4 regions of the Pseudomonas danubii genome follow, and region 1 is predicted to be linked to each of the others. Evidence: predicted binding sites of a transcription regulator. Region 1 holds the regulator's gene; each other region holds the start of a gene.
What was found. The regulator FliA, encoded in region 1, starts transcription of late flagellar genes. The targets are predictions, from matches to a motif close to CTAAAGTTTNNNNNNNNNNNGCCGNTAA.
Positions count from the first base shown of each region.

Region 2: a site for FliA is predicted at 2,094-2,121, ahead of PFZ56_RS21275 (methyl-accepting chemotaxis protein). Genes of this name have one in related genera too.
Region 3: a site for FliA is predicted at 1,663-1,690, ahead of motA (flagellar motor stator protein MotA). Genes of this name have one in related genera too.
Region 4: a site for FliA is predicted at 1,659-1,686, ahead of flgM (flagellar biosynthesis anti-sigma factor FlgM). Genes of this name have one in related genera too.

Region 1 is NZ_CP116502.1:3,059,110-3,063,449, forward strand. It holds gene flhF (flagellar biosynthesis protein FlhF) at 1-538, shown strand, start outside; gene fleN (flagellar synthesis regulator FleN) at 657-1,487, shown strand; gene fliA (RNA polymerase sigma factor FliA) at 1,484-2,224, shown strand; gene PFZ56_RS14195 (chemotaxis response regulator CheY) at 2,390-2,761, shown strand; gene PFZ56_RS14200 (protein phosphatase CheZ) at 2,792-3,580, shown strand; gene PFZ56_RS14205 (chemotaxis protein CheA) at 3,593-4,340, shown strand, end outside.
Region 2 is NZ_CP116502.1:4,711,751-4,716,090, reverse strand. It holds gene pnuC (nicotinamide riboside transporter PnuC) at 1-242, opposite strand, end outside; gene PFZ56_RS21275 (methyl-accepting chemotaxis protein) at 331-1,965, opposite strand; gene PFZ56_RS21270 (undecaprenyl-diphosphate phosphatase) at 2,261-3,091, shown strand; gene PFZ56_RS21265 (DUF1294 domain-containing protein) at 3,088-3,510, shown strand; gene PFZ56_RS21260 (MmcQ/YjbR family DNA-binding protein) at 3,507-3,851, opposite strand; gene PFZ56_RS21255 (LysR substrate-binding domain-containing protein) at 3,863-4,340, opposite strand, start outside.
Region 3 is NZ_CP116502.1:1,856,368-1,860,707, forward strand. It holds gene rhdA (thiosulfate sulfurtransferase) at 1-10, opposite strand, end outside; gene PFZ56_RS08645 (HDOD domain-containing protein) at 54-1,592, opposite strand; gene motA (flagellar motor stator protein MotA) at 1,759-2,610, shown strand; gene motB (flagellar motor protein MotB) at 2,614-3,699, shown strand; gene rsgA (small ribosomal subunit biogenesis GTPase RsgA) at 3,752-4,340, opposite strand, start outside.
Region 4 is NZ_CP116502.1:6,191,273-6,195,612, forward strand. It holds gene PFZ56_RS27770 (chemotaxis protein CheV) at 1-736, opposite strand, end outside; gene flgA (flagellar basal body P-ring formation chaperone FlgA) at 812-1,573, shown strand; gene flgM (flagellar biosynthesis anti-sigma factor FlgM) at 1,725-2,042, shown strand; gene PFZ56_RS27785 (flagella synthesis protein FlgN) at 2,091-2,558, shown strand; gene PFZ56_RS27790 (flagellar brake protein) at 2,655-3,401, shown strand; gene PFZ56_RS27795 (MFS transporter) at 3,459-4,340, opposite strand, start outside.

The DNA of each region.
Region 1 (4,340 bases):
TATTGGCGCCCAGGAGCAGCTCAAGACCCTGGGGCGCATCCTTAATGTGTCGGTGACCCATGTCGATCCTGGTCAGTCCCTGGCTCAAGCCCTGGACCCGCTGCTGCGCAAGCGCGTGGTGTTGATCGACACCGCCGGCCTGCAAGCCAGCGACCCGGCGTTGCGCATGCAACTGGAAAGCCTGGCCGGTCGTGGGATTCGGGCGAAGAATTACCTGGTGCTGGCCACCACCAGCCAGAAGCAGGTGCTGACGGCTGCCTACCACAGCTACAAGCGCTGCGGTCTGGCCGGTTGCATCCTCACGAAACTGGATGAAACAGCTAGTCTTGGCGAGGTCTTGAGCCTGGCCATCAGTCACGAATTGCCAGTGGCCTATCTCACCGATGGCCCACGGATTCCCGACGATTTGCATCTGCCTCGCCGTCACCAGTTGGTGAGTCGTGCTGTCAGTGTGCAGATGCAGGAAGAACCCAGCGAAGAAGCCATGGCCGACATGTTCGCTGACCTCTATCACAGCCCGACCAAGCGGGTCGGCTGAGGTAGACATGAATAGATTGCAGTGTATCTACATCGATGGTCTGCCATGCATTGTTCCAATGGTGAACGCGCAGCCAGTTATGTGGCCCCGTCTAAGTAAGACAAGGTAAAGAAAGAACATGGGCAGCATGCATCCCGTACAGGTGATTGCGGTGACCGGCGGCAAAGGTGGCGTCGGCAAGACTAATGTGTCAGTGAACTTGTCCCTGGCTCTGGCTGAGCTCGGTCGGCGGGTCTTGCTGCTGGACGCCGATCTGGGACTGGCCAACGTCGATGTCCTACTGGGTCTGACCCCCAAACGCACCCTGGCGGATGTCATCGAAGGGCGCTGTGAGCTGCGCGACGTGCTGCTCCAGGGGCCTGGCGGCATTCGCATCGTTCCGGCCGCCTCGGGCACCCAAAGCATGGTGCACCTGAGTCCTGCCCAGCATGCGGGCCTGATCCAGGCCTTCAGCGACATCGGCGACAATCTCGATGTGCTGGTGATTGACACCGCTGCGGGCATTGGTGACTCGGTAGTCAGTTTCGTCCGCGCTGCCCAGGAAGTGTTGCTGGTGGTCTGCGACGAACCGACCTCCATCACCGACGCCTACGCGCTGATCAAGTTGCTCAACCGCGACTACGGCATGAACCGTTTCCGGGTCTTGGCCAACATGGCCCAGAGCCCTCAGGAAGGGCGCAACCTGTTTGCAAAATTGACCAAGGTCACGGATCGTTTCCTGGACGTGGCCTTACAATACGTCGGCGCAGTTCCCTACGACGAAAGCGTACGCAAGGCCGTGCAAAAGCAGCGTGCGGTCTATGAAGCCTTTCCTCGTTCGAAGTGTGCATTGGCGTTCAAGGCCATCGCGCAAAAAGTCGATACCTGGCCGTTGCCGGCGAACCCACGCGGGCATCTGGAGTTTTTTGTCGAGCGCCTAGTGCATCAAACAGCGGGACCGGTGCTATGACTGCCAGCGGCTACAACCTCTACAAGAAGTCGGCACGTGACAGCCAATACGAATTGATCGAGCGCTACGCGCCACTGGTCAAGCGTATTGCCTATCACCTGCTGGCGCGGTTGCCGGCCAGTGTTCAGGTGGAAGACCTGATTCAGGCCGGAATGATCGGTTTGCTCGAAGTGTCGACCAAGTACGACGCGAGCAAGGGGGCGAGTTTCGAAACCTACGCGGGTATCCGTATCCGCGGGGCGATGCTCGACGAGGTTCGCAAAGGCGATTGGGCACCGCGTTCGGTGCACCGTAATACGCGCATGGTCAGTGATGCCATTCGCGCAATTGAAGCTAAAACCGGTCGCGACGCTAAAGATCACGAAGTTGCGGCCGAACTTCAATTGAGTCTCGACGATTATTACGGGATTTTGAACGACACCTTGGGCAGTCGCCTGTTCAGTTTCGACGATCTGTTGCAGGACGGCGAACATGAAGGGCTGCATGAGGATGGCGCCAGTGCTCATCTCGAGCCGTCACGGGACCTGGAGGATGAACGCTTCCAGGCTGCGTTGGCGGATGCGATTGCCAATTTGCCGGAGCGCGAGCGACTGGTGTTGGCGCTGTACTACGACGAAGAGCTGAACCTCAAGGAAATCGGTGAGGTCCTGGGGGTCAGCGAGTCGCGGGTCAGCCAGTTACACAGCCAGTGCGCAGCCCGCTTGCGGGGGCGTTTGGGGGAGTGGCGAGCGCGCTGACAGGCAGTGTGGGGACACTGCGATCAGGACCGGTGAAGCAAGCGCTGCACCGGTCTTGCAGTATGTGCTCCATGCAGTCGTTGTGTGTTATGCCGAATTGATTGAATGGCGCGTTCAGGTGCTGGATGCGTTTAAGACTGCTTGGAGGTCGAATTGGACAAGAACATGAAAATCCTCATCGTTGATGACTTTTCAACGATGCGGCGGATCATAAAAAACCTGTTGCGTGATCTGGGTTTCACCAACACGGTCGAGGCCGACGATGGCACTACCGCCATTCCGGTACTCAACAGCGGGAGCATCGACTTTCTGGTAACGGACTGGAACATGCCGGGCATGACCGGTATCGACCTGCTGCGCCACGTGCGTGCCGATGAAAAACTCAAGCACCTGCCGGTATTGATGGTGACTGCTGAAGCCAAGCGCGAGCAGATCATCGAAGCGGCCCAGGCCGGCGTAAACGGCTATGTCGTCAAACCATTCACGGCTCAGGCGTTGAAAGAGAAGATCGAAAAGATCTTCGAACGCATCGGTTGATGTACGTAGCCATTCCGCCACGGGGGAGCTATGGAGCATAACGAATCTTCACTGGGCGACTTTGAGTCGACCCTGAAAAAACATGCGCTGGAACTGGTCGAAAGCCTTGAAAAGGGCAGGTTTGGCGAAGCGGTGCAATTGATCCATGAGCTCAATCAGACCCGTGACCGCGGCCTGTATCAGGAAGTGGGCAAGCTCACCCGCGAGCTGCATAGCGCGATCGTCAATTTCCAGATTGACCCGCACATGCCGCAAGCCGAGGAAGTTTCACAGATCACGGATGCCACTGAGCGCCTGTCCTATGTGGTCCGGCTCACGGAAGCCGCCGCCAACCGCACCATGGATCTGGTAGAGATCAGCACTCCGTTGGTCAATGGCCTGAGCACTGAAGCCCAGGCCTTGAGCGCAGACTGGGGGCGCTTTATGCGGCGCGAGGTCGGCGCTGAAGAGTTTCGCGAACTGGCACGCCGGGTCGACAGTTTTCTGACGCGTAGCGAGCAGGAAACCCGCACCGTCTCGGGCCACCTCAACGACATTCTGCTGGCGCAGGATTACCAGGACCTGACCGGTCAGGTGATCAAGCGTGTGACCCAGTTGGTCACGGAAGTCGAAAGCAATCTGCTCAAACTCGTCTTGATGGCCAGTCAGGTCGATCGTTTCGCTGGCATCGAACATGACCGTGAATCGATCCTCGCTGAAAAAGATCCGCAAAAACATCTCGCCAAGGGTGAAGGTCCGCAGATTCATGCCGATAAACGGGAAGACGTTATGTCCGGTCAGGACGATGTAGACGATTTGCTTTCCAGCCTTGGATTCTAGGAGCACCCATTAATGAGCTTCGGCGCCGATGAAGAGATCCTTCAGGATTTCCTGGTTGAGGCCGGCGAGATTCTAGAGCAACTGTCCGAACAACTGGTCGAGCTGGAAAGCCGGCCAGATGATGCGGACTTGCTCAATGCAATTTTTCGCGGTTTTCACACTGTTAAAGGGGGCGCCGGCTTCCTCCAGCTCAATGAGCTGGTGGAGTGCTGTCACATCGCCGAGAACGTCTTCGACATCCTGCGCAAGGGTGAGCGGCGGGTCGACTCGGAACTGATGGACGTGGTGCTTGAGGCTCTGGACGCGGTGAACGGCATGTTTGGCCAGGTCCGTGAGCGCACCGAAATTACTGCCGCGACACCAGAGCTGCTGGCCGCCTTGGCGCGCCTGGCTGAGCCTGCCGGTGCCGAACCTGCAGCGCCGGTGGTTGAAGAAGTGGCCGAAGCCGTTGTCGAGCCTGAAGCGCAGGCTCCGTCAGGGGACATCACCGATAACGAATTCGAACTCTTGCTCGACTCGCTGAATGCCGCCAAGGCCGACGCCGAAGCCGCACCTGCTGCCGCACCGGTGGCCGAGGGCGAGCCCGCCAGCGACGAGATCACCGATGCTGAGTTTGAGTCCCTGCTGGACCAACTGCATGGCAAGGGGCAGTTCGCACCCGATGCCGTAGCCACCGCAGCGCCTCCTGCTGCCGCTGGTGCTGCCGCGGCGGGCGACGAAATCACCGATGACGAATTCGAAGCCCTGCTGGACCAGTTGC
Region 2 (4,340 bases), 1.7 Mb from region 1:
TGGCTGACCGGGCGCCCCTGATGGCGGTCGCCGCCCCGGGTCCACTGCCACCAGCCATAGAGCTGCAGCACGGCGTAGACCACCTGCAGCAGCATGTCGGAATAGAGTTTGACCTCGTAGAAGATCCAGCTGTAGAGCAACACCATGACCAGGCCGATGGGCCAGCACCAGGGATTCTGTTTAACCGTCAGCCAGACGGCAATGACGCCTAGCGCAGCGGCAAACAGTTCAAGCCCGGACATGGCGGTTCCTTGGGGAAGTGGAGGAGGGGGCGGATTGTACCCAGTCTGGGCCTTGGGCGTCAGCCCGGGGCCCAGACCCTGAAGTGACTCAGACGCGGAACTGACGCAGCAGGCCATTGAGCTGTTCCGACAGCTCTTTGAGGTGGCGGCTGGCGGCGCTGGAGTGCTGGGCCGCCAGAGCGGTGCCCTGGGACAGGCCTGCCGCCTGGCCGACGTTGTGGTTGATGTCTTCCACCACATGGGCCTGTTGCAGGGTGGCGCTGGCAATGGAGGCGTTCAGGCCGTTGAGGGTACGCAGTGCCTGGCCGATGGCATTGAGGCTGGTACCGGCCAGGCCCGCCTGCTCGATGGTCAACTGCGACGCGCGGCTGCTGTCGCCAATCACCTTGACCGCCGCTTCCGAGTGATTCTGCAAGCGCTCGATCATGCCCTGGATTTCTGCGGTCGATTGCTGGGTGCGCTGGGCCAGCAGGCGCACCTCGTCGGCCACCACGGCAAAACCCCGACCCTGTTCCCCGGCCCGGGCCGCCTCGATGGCGGCGTTCAGGGCCAGCAGATTGGTCTGTTCGGCAATGGAGCGGATCACTTCCAGTACGGTGCCGATCTGGGTGCTTTCTGCCGCCAGGGTGCGGATCACTTCCACCGCCTGATCGATGGTGCTCGACAGCTGATCGATCTGCTGCAGGCTGCCGTCGATATTGACCTGGCCTTGCTGGGCCTGGGCTTCGGCCTCGCGCACTTCACTGGCGGCATGCTCGGCATTTCTCGCAACATCCTGAACGCCACTGGTGACCTGACTGATGGCTGCGGCCACCTGTTCCATCTGCTGGGACTGTTGCTGGCTGCGCTCCTGGGCCTCGGCGGCGTTGCTGCCCAGCTCGTTGGAGGACTGTTCCAGGGCCGCGGCGCTGGTCTGCAACTGCGTCACGACCCCACGCAATTTGGCGGTGAAACCGTTGAAGTGTCGGGCCAGCTCGGTGACTTCATCCTGGCCATGGGTATCCAGGCTGCGGGTCAGGTCGCTTTCGCCGCTGGCGATATTGGCCATGGCGTGCACGGTCTCGCGCAGCGGGCTGACGATGCTGCGCACGATCAGCACCACCAGGCCCGCCATCAGCAGGGCAATCACCAGGCCGACAGAGGAGGCCCGCAGTACCTGGGCATAGAACTCCTGTTGCAGGTCATCGATGTAGATCCCGGAGCCGATGATCCAGCCCCAGGGCTGGAACAGCTGGATATAGGAGGTCTTCTGCACCGGCTGCTCGGCCCCGGGCTTGGGCCAGCGATAGTCCACCATGCCGGCGCCCTTGGACTTGGCCAGGGCCACCATTTCGTTGAACACTTCGAAGCCGTCCGGGTCCTTGACTGCCGCCAGGTTCTGTCCGTCGAGCTTGGGGTTGGCCGGGTGCATGATCATGACCGGCGTCAGATCGTTGATCCAGAAGTAGTCGTTCTGGTTGTAGCGCAGCCCGCGAATCACCTGCAGCGCCTGTTTCTGTGCCTGTTCGCGGCTCATGCTGCCGGCGGCTTCCAGGCCCTGGTAGTAAGTGAGCACGCCGGCGGCGGTCTGCACCACGTGCTGGGTCTTCTGCGCCTTGGCCTGGTACAGGTCGCCATGAATCTGCTTGAGCATCATCACGCCCAGGGTCACCAGGGTCAGCACCGCCACGATCAGGATCAGCCACAAACGCTGACTGATGGACATCTTGCGTAAGCTATTCATCATCCGGTCACTCCAGATTCTTGTTCTTGTCATAAAAGGCCGTGAGCATCCAAGCACGCCTGCCTTCGAGCGCCAACCCTACGGAAGTCCAATAACACCACAGGCGCATTTTGCGCCTGTCTGTTAGGATTTCGGCGCCTTCACGCAAAACCTGAACCTTTCTGAATTTTTCACAGAATTTTCATAGGTTTGTGTTGATCTTATGGGCGCCGAAAACTCGGCTACGCTCGTCGCAGTAATGGCTTTGAATACTTAAAAAAGAGGCATGCCTGGAGCATCGCCTTATGGGGGATTGATGGATTTTTGGACCGCCGCGCAGGCATTGATACTTGGGATTGTCGAAGGCCTGACCGAGTTTTTACCCATCAGCAGTACCGGGCACCAGATCATCGTCGCCGACTTGCTCGACTTCGGGGGCGAGCGGGCGATGGCCTTCAATATCATCATTCAACTGGGGGCGATTCTTGCGGTTGTCTGGGAATTTCGGCGCAAGATCTTCGATGTGGTACTGGGCTTGCCCACCCAACCCAAGGCCCAGCGCTTCACCGTCAACCTGCTGATCGCTTTCCTGCCAGCGGTGGTGCTGGGGGTGATCTTCGCCGACCTGATTCACGCTTACCTGTTCAACCCCATCACCGTGGCTTCGGCCCTGGTGGTTGGCGGCATCATCATGTTGTGGGCCGAGCGCCGGCAGCATCAGGTACATGCCGAGACGGTGGACGACATTACCTGGAAGGACGCGCTCAAGGTCGGTTGCGCCCAATGCCTGGCAATGATCCCGGGGACCTCGCGTTCCGGCTCGACCATCATTGGCGGGTTGCTGTTCGGCCTGTCGCGCAAGACCGCCACCGAGTTCTCGTTCTTCCTGGCGATGCCCACCATGGTGGGGGCCGCGGTGTACTCCGGCTACAAGTACCGCGACCTGTTCCAGCCGGATGATTTTCCGGTGTTCGCCATCGGCTTCGTCACGGCCTTCATCTTCGCCATGATCGCGGTCAAGGGCCTGCTGAAGTTCATTGCCAGCCACAGCTATGCGGCGTTTGCCTGGTATCGCATTGCCTTCGGCCTGCTGATCCTGGCGACCTGGCAGTTCGGTTGGGTCGACTGGACGGCGGTCCAGCCGTGACGACGGGCCGCAGCGAACCGCGCGCCGGCAGTGGCGCGCGCATCCACAATCTGAAGCTCAAGTTGCTGGTATGGGGCCTGCTGTGCGCACTGCCGTTGTTCGGCTCGTTGTCCCTGTGGTGGCGAGCAATCTCGATCATCCCCCTGGTCGCCTATGGCGCCGTCAGCCTGTTGACCTTCCTGCTGTACTGGCACGACAAGCGCCGGGCCAGGGCCGAGGGGCAGCGCACGCCGGAGAAGGTCCTGCACGCTCTGGAGCTGGCCGGTGGCTGGCCCGGTGCCTTGCTGGCTCAGCAACTGTTGCGGCACAAGACCCGCAAGGTGTCCTATCAGGCGCTGTTCTGGCTGATCGTGGCCTTGCATCAGGTCTATTGGATTGATCGGTTGTTCCTGGAAAGCGGTCTGCTGAGCCTGTTCTAGAGCAGCAGGCCGACCTGGGTGCGCTTGGGCAGCTTGCTCACCACCAATTGATGGGACGCTTGCAGCAGGGCTTTGAGTTCATCGGCCCCCAGCGGGTAGGGGCTGTGCATGATGATCCAGTGAGCCCGGGCCAGATAGGGCGCCGGGGCAATGCCCGGACGGTCGACATAGCCAAGAAACAGCTCCCGGTCGACCTTGAAGGCCAGGGACTCGCCCCGCAGGTTCTGCAGCGCAAACATCTTGTTGCCGGCAATCGAGAACACCCGCACGCCGCCCCATTTGTAGTCTTCCCGCGCGCCTGGCAGGCCCAGGCAGAATTGCGCCACTTGCTCTTCATTCAGGGATGCAGCTTTCACAGGGCACGTTCTCCACAACGTTCGAAGGATTCACTCAGGTGTTCGATCCAGGCCCGCACGGCCGGCAGCACACCCCGGCGGTGAGGATACACCGCTTGCAGCCAGCCGCCGGGCAGTGACCACTGGGGGAGCAGTTGCACCAGCTGACCGCTGGCCAGTTCGGCCTCGCAGTACAGCATCGGCAGCACGGTGCAGCCCAGGCCGGCGAGGGCGCAGGCGCGACGGACGATGAAGTCATCGATGCCCAGGCGCGCCTCCAGGGCCAGGTCGCAGGCGTTGCCCTGTTGATCCAGCAGCCGCAGGTGTACCAGCCGGTCGGCTTCCAGGGCGCCGAGTATGGGCAGGTGCCTCAGGTCTTGCGGGTGGGTCACCGGGTTGTCCCGCAGGAAGGCCGGGGAGGCGACCATCGCCGTCTGCGCCGGGCGCAGGCGCCGGGTGACCAACAAAGGGTCTTCGTCGCCTTGCTCGCGTACT
Region 3 (4,340 bases), 1.2 Mb from region 1:
AGTCAGACATGTCAGGTCCCCAGGGCACAAAGGGAAGGATTGTAGCGCAAGCGTCATTGGCTGCGGTTGGTAAAGCTATGCAAGGCTTTTTCGATGCACTGAGCGGTCTTGCCGAACGCCTGGACGCTGATTTCCGAGAACGGAACGCCGCCCTGATCGGCCACGGCCAGCATCAGTACCCGGCCGTTGCACGACAGGGAGCGCATCAGCAGGTGCTCGCCCCGAAACAACTGGCGCAGGGAGGTTGGCAGGTGGGCGGAGAACTGCCCATTGTTGGCCGGCGTCAGGCGCACCTGGGCAGATTTTTCCAGCAGACGTTGCAGGACTGTGCTCTGTTTGGCCTGCAGTGTCAGCCCTGCTGTTTCCTTGGGCAGACCATAGAGTTGCTGTACCCGCAGGTGGCTCTGGCTGCGGTCAACCATCAGTAACAGCACTCGACGCATGCCGCAGGCCACCAGGGCATCTCGGGCAAAGCTGGTGAGGTGCACGGCATTGGTGAAGGGGCTGGGTTCCAGTAGAAGTTCGCTGCAGAGCTTGCGCCATTTGGCCAACTCCTCGGCTGTCGGAGCCGGTGCCGGCTGTTCACCGTTGTGCAGGCGCCGGACATCCCAGGGCCAGATCAGGGCCTGGGCCGGGTGCCAGAGATCGGGTTGGCTGTCATTGCGAGCGCTGGTTGCGGCCTGCTGGTGTAGCTGTTGCTGGACCTGGGCGACCGGCATTTGTAGATACAGGCCGGTGAGGTTTTGCCAGCGCCGGCCATGAGCGTTGTTCCAGGAGTGCTGCGCCGCCAGGGCCAGGCCGTTGGCCAGCAGGACGCAGTTGGCTGGCTGGTTCAGCCAGCGCTGCAGGTCCGGATCGGCATCCAGGCGCTGTTGCTGGCGCAGCGGATGTTCGCTGTCGCGGGCGATCAGCATGACCTTGGCCAGTTGACGCTGCTCTTGGGTCAGCAGGCGATAACCCTGCCGCACCCAGATTGGCAGGTGCCAGGCATGGACCAGGGCCTGGCACAATTCCATCAGCCGAACGCCGAACAGTTGCATTTCTACCTGACGAGCCGACTCGTGCTTATAGATGACTCGCAGTTCCCACTCTTCCACGAGCTTGGGGTAGACCAGGGCCATGGCCCACAGTGGCGAGAGAAACAGCAGGCTGCCCCAGTGAATGTCCTGCCACAGTCGCGCCAGGCGCCCGGCGAAAAAACCGTTGGCTTGCTGGGTGGCGTGCTGGCTGATCAGTTGCAACTGACGCAGAGCCTGCGGAATCTGTTCCTCTGGCAGGGTGGGCAGTTGTTCGAGCAGTTCTTCGGTGCGCTTGAGTCCCAGGCGGTTGACCGCCACCTCCAGGTTTTCTGCCGGTTCGCTCATGCTGCCGTGGGAGTGCCGGTTGGCTTCGCGGATCACGCTCAGGGCCAGCGCCGGGCTGTTTTGCATCAGTTCGGCAATGTCCCGCAGCGAACTGCGATTGTTGGCGATGGCTTTGCACACTCGATCATGGCTGGCTTGCGGCACGGGCAAGCGCACGCCATTGAGGAGCTTTACCCAGGCGTCGAGAGAGGTGGGCGGGGAATGTGGGACGTTGGTTTCATTAGACATGGTCGGGCGCAATCATCGTCTGCTGTGAACACGCCCAGAGCGGGCCAAACTGGCTTTTCGCCTTAACTGGCTATAGTCTGGCGCAGTTTTGCCGATAAGTAGAAGAAGAGTTTTAAGAACTTCCGAATATGACCTTGAACCCGACTCAGTAAGTACTCTCCTACCTATGGCTAAAATTATCGGCATCATCGTCGTATTCGCGAGCGTGCTCGGCGGATACGTGCTTTCACACGGCAAAATCGCGGCACTGATCCAGCCTTTCGAGGTTTTGATCATTGGTGGTGCTGCCTTTGGCGCATTCCTCCAGGCCAACCCAGGCTATATGACGATGCATGTCATCAAAAAGTCGTTGGGTATGTTCGGTTCGCGCTTTACTCACACCTTCTATCTAGAAGTGCTGGGGCTGATCTACGAGATCCTCAACAAAAGTCGTCGCGAAGGCATGATGGCCATCGAGGGTGACATCGAGGACGCTGCGGCCAGTCCGATTTTCGCCAAGTATCCTGCGGTGCTCAAAGATGAGCGCATGACCGCTTTTGTCTGTGACTACCTGCGCATCATGTCCTCCGGCAACATGGCTCCTCACGAGCTGGAAGGGTTGTTCGACATGGAACTGTTCAGTCTCAAGGAAGACCTTGAGCATCCCTCCCATGCAGTCACCGGGATCGCCGATGGCATGCCCGGTTTCGGTATCGTGGCGGCGGTATTGGGGATTGTGGTGACCATGGCGTCCCTGGGGGATGGCGACCAGGCGTCCATTGGCTTGCACGTAGGTGCGGCCTTGGTCGGGACCTTCTTCGGTATCCTCGCGGCCTATGGTTTCTTTGGTCCGTTGGCCACTTCCCTGGCGCACGATGCGAAGGAAGAGCTGAACGTCTACGAAGCCATCAAGGCGTCCCTGGTCGCTTCGGCTTCCGGCATGCCGCCTTCGCTGGCGGTGGAGTTCGGGCGCAAGGTTCTGTACCCAGCGCACCGTCCTAGCTTCGCTGAGCTGGAACAAGCGGTTCGCGGTCGCTAAGTCATGGAAAATAATCAGCCGATTATCATCAAGCGCGTCAAGCGCTTCGCTGGCGGGCATCACGGGGGCGCTTGGAAAATCGCCTTCGCCGACTTCGCCACGGCGATGATGGCGTTCTTCCTGGTGCTGTGGCTCTTGTCCACCGCAACCCCGGAACAGAAGATCGCCATCGCCGGTTACTTCAAGGACCCGATCGGCTTCTCGGAAAGCGGCACACCCTACATCATTGATCTGGGTGGCTCTCCCGAACTGGCGCCGGATAACACCCTAAACCCCGAGATCAAGTCCCAGCCGCAACCGGACAAGGTCACGGTGGATGCCGATCAGGTGGAGGGCATGGCCGAGCAGGTGGAACGCGAGCGTCTCGAACTGCTGCTACAAGAGTTGCAGAACAAGGTTGAAGAGAATCCCCAACTGCAGAAGTTCAAGGACCAGATCCTCTTCGAAATCACTCCGGACGGCTTGCGGATCCAGATCATGGATGCCGAGAACCGGCCGATGTTCGACTCTGGCAGCGCACGTCTGAAGCCGTATTTCGAAGACATCCTGCTGGCCATGGCCGACACCATCAAGGCGGTGCCGAACAAGATCAGCATCAGCGGTCATACCGATGCCACGCCCTATGCCGGCAGTGGTGAATTCGGCAACTGGGAACTGTCCGCCAACCGTGCCAACGCTGCGCGTCGGGCTCTGGTGGCTGGCGGTTATCCCGATCCGCAAGTGGCGCGGGTGGTGGGCTTTGCCTCCTCTGCGCTGTTCGACCGCAAGAATCCGGTCAACCCGGTCAACCGGCGGATCGATATTGTGGTGCTGACCAAGAAGGCCCAGCGCGCTATCGAAGGCGAGCAGACGGATCCAAACGCTCCTGCGCCCAACCAGGGTACTGGGGCGCCAGGTGAAGTGCCGGGTGCGGCGGCGGACCCGAATGCCTTGCCGCCGGGTAGCGAGCCGTTGCCCGCTCATGAAGTGCGCCAGCGCATGAACATCTTCGAGGATGGCGTATTGAAGATGGATGAGCAGGGATCGGCCGGCCAGGCGCCGGCTCCCAAGCCGGTTGCTCCGGCTTCTGCGCCGGGAACCGTCAGGTGACAAACAACAAGGCCGCGAAGATCGCGGCCTTGTTGTTTCTACGGTGCTCGGCTCAGTAGCCGCTGTCTGGCAGGCTGGCGAGGATCGAGCGGTAGCTGTTCATCCGTTGCTGCTGGATGCGCCCGTCTTCCAAAGCCTTGAGCAATGCACAACCCGGCTCGCGATCGTGCTTGCAGTCGCGGAAGCGGCAGGTACCCAGCAAGTCGTTGAACTCGATGAAGCCAGCTTCGACATCGGCGCGGCTGACATGCCCCAGGCCGAATTCGCGGATGCCGGGGGAGTCGATCAGCTCGCCGCCGCCCGGGAAGTGGAACAGTCGCGCGGTCGTGGTGGTGTGGGTGCCCTGTCCGGAGTATTCCGACAGCGGGCCGACTCGGGTTTCGACTTCCGGCAGCAGGCTGTTCACCAAGGATGACTTGCCCACCCCCGATTGCCCCACGAATACGCTGATGCGTCCGTCCAGCAAGCCTTGCAGTTGCTCCATGCCGTCGCCGTGGTGGGCCGAGACTTCCAGCAGCGGATAGCCCAGTTGGCGATAGACTGCCAGCAAGGCGTTGAGTGCCGGAGCGTTCTGCTCGTCGATCAGGTCGGCCTTGTTCAGCAGCAGCAGCGGCCGAATCCCGGCGTGCTCGGCGGCAACC
Region 4 (4,340 bases), 3.1 Mb from region 1:
CGTCCATTTCGGGCATCTCGATGTCGGAAATCATCATGAGGAATTCCTCTTCCGGCTTCTTGCCCTCATCCACCAGCTTGCGCAGGTAGTCCAGCGCCTGCCGGCCATCGTTCAGCGCCACCACCTCGACACCCACAGTCTGCAGGCAGCGAGTAACCTGCTTGCGCGCCACTGACGAGTCGTCAACGGTCAACACCCGCAAGGAAACAGCCTTGTGCTGAGTCTCGACGTCAACCACGCCCACCGAAATAGACTCGGAGGTGGGGGCGACTTCCGCCAGAACCTTTTCAACGTCGATGATCTCGACCAACTGGTTGTCCACCCGAGTCACCGCCGTCAGGTAGTGATCGCGCCCCGTGCCCTTGGGCGGCGGATGGATCTCTTCCCAGTTCATATTGACGATACGCTCCACCGAGCGCACCAAAAACCCCTGAGTCTTGGTGTTGTACTCAGTGATAATGACGAACGGATTGCTCTGATCCTGCAACCCCCCCGAACCTGTGGCCATTGCCAGATCCAGGATCGGAATGGTCGCCCCTCGAATATTCGCGACACCGCACACCACAGGGTTGGATTTGGGCATCAGGGTCAACTTGGGGCATTGCAGCACCTCGCGAACCTTGAATACGTTGATCCCGTAGAGTTGCTCACCGTCCAGACGGAACAGCAGCAACTCCAGGCGATTCTGCCCAACCAATTGCGTGCGCTGGTTTACCGAATCCATTACACCAGCCATGCCCAGACTCCCCAAAGCTTTAAGATCCGACGCACGCTCATCACTAAACGGCACGGCGCTTGCTTTTTAACTGTTATGAACGCCAAAACGACATTTTTCCGACGCCTGACATCCCCCTACCGCGCATTGCTTTGCGGGATGTCGGCGCTATGTATCCTAAACCCTGGCGGCCCTGCCGTTGCTGATTCGGTCACCCTGCCTGATCTACTTATCGGCGTCACTCAAGGGTTTCTTGAATTCACGGTAGAAGACTACCTGGCTACCAGTCAAACGGAAGGACGCTACGAAATCCAAGTCAACCAGCTGGATCCGCGTATGCGCATGCCTGCTTGCGACAAGGAATTGACAGCGAGCCTGGAAAGTCCAGCACAGCCACTGGGGCGGGTAACGGTCAAGGTCCGCTGCGAGGGAGGCTCACCCTGGACGGTGTTCGTGCCAGCCCAGGTCAAACTGTTTCGCGAAGTGGTCACCACTTCGCGCCCACTCAAACGCACCGGGATCATCGAGCCAGAAGACGTGGTATTGCGCGAGAGAGATATCAGCCTGAACAATCAGGGCTACCTGACTTCCGTGGACCAGGCCATTGGTCAGAAACTTGTCCGACCAATGGTCGCCGACCAGCTTGTTACTCTGGGTCACCTGGAACAGGCTGAAGTAGTACGCAAGGGCGATCAGGTAGTGATTTCGGCACGTAGCGGCACCCTGAACGTGCGGATGCCGGGGGAGGCACTGTCCAACGGCGGCCTGAGCGAGCAGATCAGGGTCAAGAACCTGAACTCGCAACGAGTGATCAAGGCTCGCGTCACCGCGCCGGGGCAGGTGGAAGTGGCCATGTAGATAACTGGCGCTCGACTCGCTCGTTCCCTAAACTGTGGCCGATAACGGGTCGCAGATACCTGCGCTGGCTCGTCGACAATCGAGCCTAAAGTTTTTCAGGGTATGGCCGAAAACATGGCAAGCGTCCAAATACCCAGAGGTTTTCTTCATCATGGTCATCGACTTCAGCCGTTTAAACAGCTCCCCCTCACTGACAGGCAGTACGCGTACCAGCGCCAGCAAGGAAACCGGCGATGCCGGCAAATCCGCTGCGCTGACGACTGCAGCCGAGACCAGCAAAAGCGGGGAATCGGTACACCTCAGCAATGAGGCTCAACAGTTGCAGAAAATCACCGACAAGCTGCGCGATCAGCCTGCTGTCGACAAGGCCCGCGTGGCCGAGTTGAAGCAAGCCATTGCCGATGGCAGCTATAAGGTCGACAGCAACCGTGTAGCCAGCAAACTGCTCAACTTCGAAGCCCAGCGCTAGCCACAGGCTTGCGCCAGGCTTTTGGACGCTTAATCCCCAAGGCCAGCCATGCACGACATCAATCTACTGCAACTGATCAATGACGACCTTGCTCCAGCTCAACAACTGCTGGAGCTGCTCAGAGCCGAATCCATTGCCCTGCACGGCCGCGACATGCCGCTGCTGGAGGATATCCTGGCGCAGAAGCAGGCCCTGGTCATATTGCTGGAACAGCATGGCCGTAAGCGCACAGAGATCCTTGCCAGCCTGAACCTGCCGAGCAATCGTGCAGGCCTCGAAGAACTGGCCAGTCACTCCAGCCTGGGCGATCAACTGCTCGAGCAGGGCAACCTGCTGACCCAGTTGCTCGCCGACTGCCAGGCCACCAACGAACTCAACGGCCGCTCGATCCAGATTCAACAGGCCACCACCGCCAACCAGCTGAAAATCCTCAACGGCGGCGAACCCCCAGCTCTTTATGACGCCCGCGGCTCTACCTCTATGCTTGCGAAGCCCCGCCCACTCAGTCAGGCTTAAGCCCCAAAAATGAGCGCGCGCTATCAAGCCGTGAAACATGCTGGCAAAATGCCAGACCCTGCGTGTAGTTGTATTTTGTCTGGAGATTGATGAACCGTGTTCAACGCCTCAAACGCGGAAGATGCTCCGCAGCCACCTAAGGTGTTCACCACTGCGTTGGAAATTTCCTCCAACCTGCGGCTGCTGCAAGAGAGCCACGACCCGCTGATCATCACTTTCCATGAGCGCAGCCAGCGCTTCCAGAGCTATCTGGTGGAAGTGGACCGCGACAGCAACATGATTGCCCTCGATGAAATGATCCCCCGCGACGGTGAGCGATTCATGCTGGCGGGCGAGCCATTTCGTGTTGAAGGCTTTCATGAAGGCGTGCGCATCGCCTGGGAAAGCAACGGCCTGCCGACCCTCGACGAGTCCAATGGCGGTCGCTGCTACCGGGCCACCCTGCCGGACGAAGTGGTTTACCACCAGCGCCGCAACGCCTTCCGCGCCGCACTCAAGCTGGCGCAACTGGTCGACATCGAACTCAGCGGCGAAAAACTCAAGTCCCCTCTGACCGGCAAGCTGCTGGATATTTCCGCTACCGGCTGCAAGTTGCGCTTCGACGGCGATATCTCTTCGCGCCTGCAACTGGGCCAGGTGTACGAGCGCTTTATTGCCGCCCTGCCCTTCGGCAGCATGACCGCCCCGGTCGAACTGCGTTACCTGCATCACGAGGAACGTATCGACACCACCTTTGCCGGCGTACGCTTTCACAACATGAGCGGCCTGGTGCAGCGTCAGGTAGAGCGCTTCGTCTATCAGTTACAGCGTGAAGCGCGGCGCTTCGACAAAGACGATCTCTGAGCCCCACGCACCAATGAAAACGGGCAGTGCCTTGCGGCAACTGCCCGTTTTTCGTTTCTAGGGCCGAGCCCCGCTTAAATGATCCCGAGCGCATTCATCGGGCAGCGCCTCATCCGACGCTTGCGGCGTCTCAGGCTCCGCTGCAGGCGCGGCGTCCGGCGCGGGCGTCTGCATCTGATCCTGCACCACCTGCTCATCCACTCGTGGATCGAGGGCCGCCACCAGAGGTGAGCTGGACATGCTGTCCGGCATGGCGACGTGATGCAACGGCGCATCATCCACCTGATGCAGATTGGTCACCGCCTTCGGCCGGATCCTCCAGACCAGGACCAGGGCAAAGAAACTGAAGAAGGCATACAGCATCTGACTGCCGAACAACTTCATCAGTACCCCAGCCGCCAACGGACCGATGCTCGCCCCCACGCCATAGGTCACCAGCAGCATCGCCGTCAGCGACACCCGACGATCACTTTCCACGTGGTCATTGGAGAAAGCCACCGCCAACGGATAGAGACAGAACTGCACCAGGGAACAAAGGAACCCGAGGACAAAGAGCATCTCCAGGGGGACCGACGGCAGGATCGCCAGAGGCAAGGCCACCACCGCCAGGAACAGCGCGAAGCAGCGAATCAACAACGCCCGATCATAGCGATCGGACAACCAGCCCAATGGCCACTGCACCACCAGACCGGCAAAAATGCAGCTCCCCATGAACAGACCGACCTGCTCGGTACTCAAGCCCTGCTGCGACGCATAGAGCGGCGCAAGGCCATAGAAGGAACCCACGATCAACCCCGATCCCAGCACGGTACTCAGTGACTGGGGAACTCGCTTGATAAAGAAGCGCGGCTCCATCGGCGCCGGATGCAGAGGCGCCGGGTGAATACGCCGGGTCATGGCCACCGGCACCAGGCACAGGGCAAAGCACAGGGCCACCAG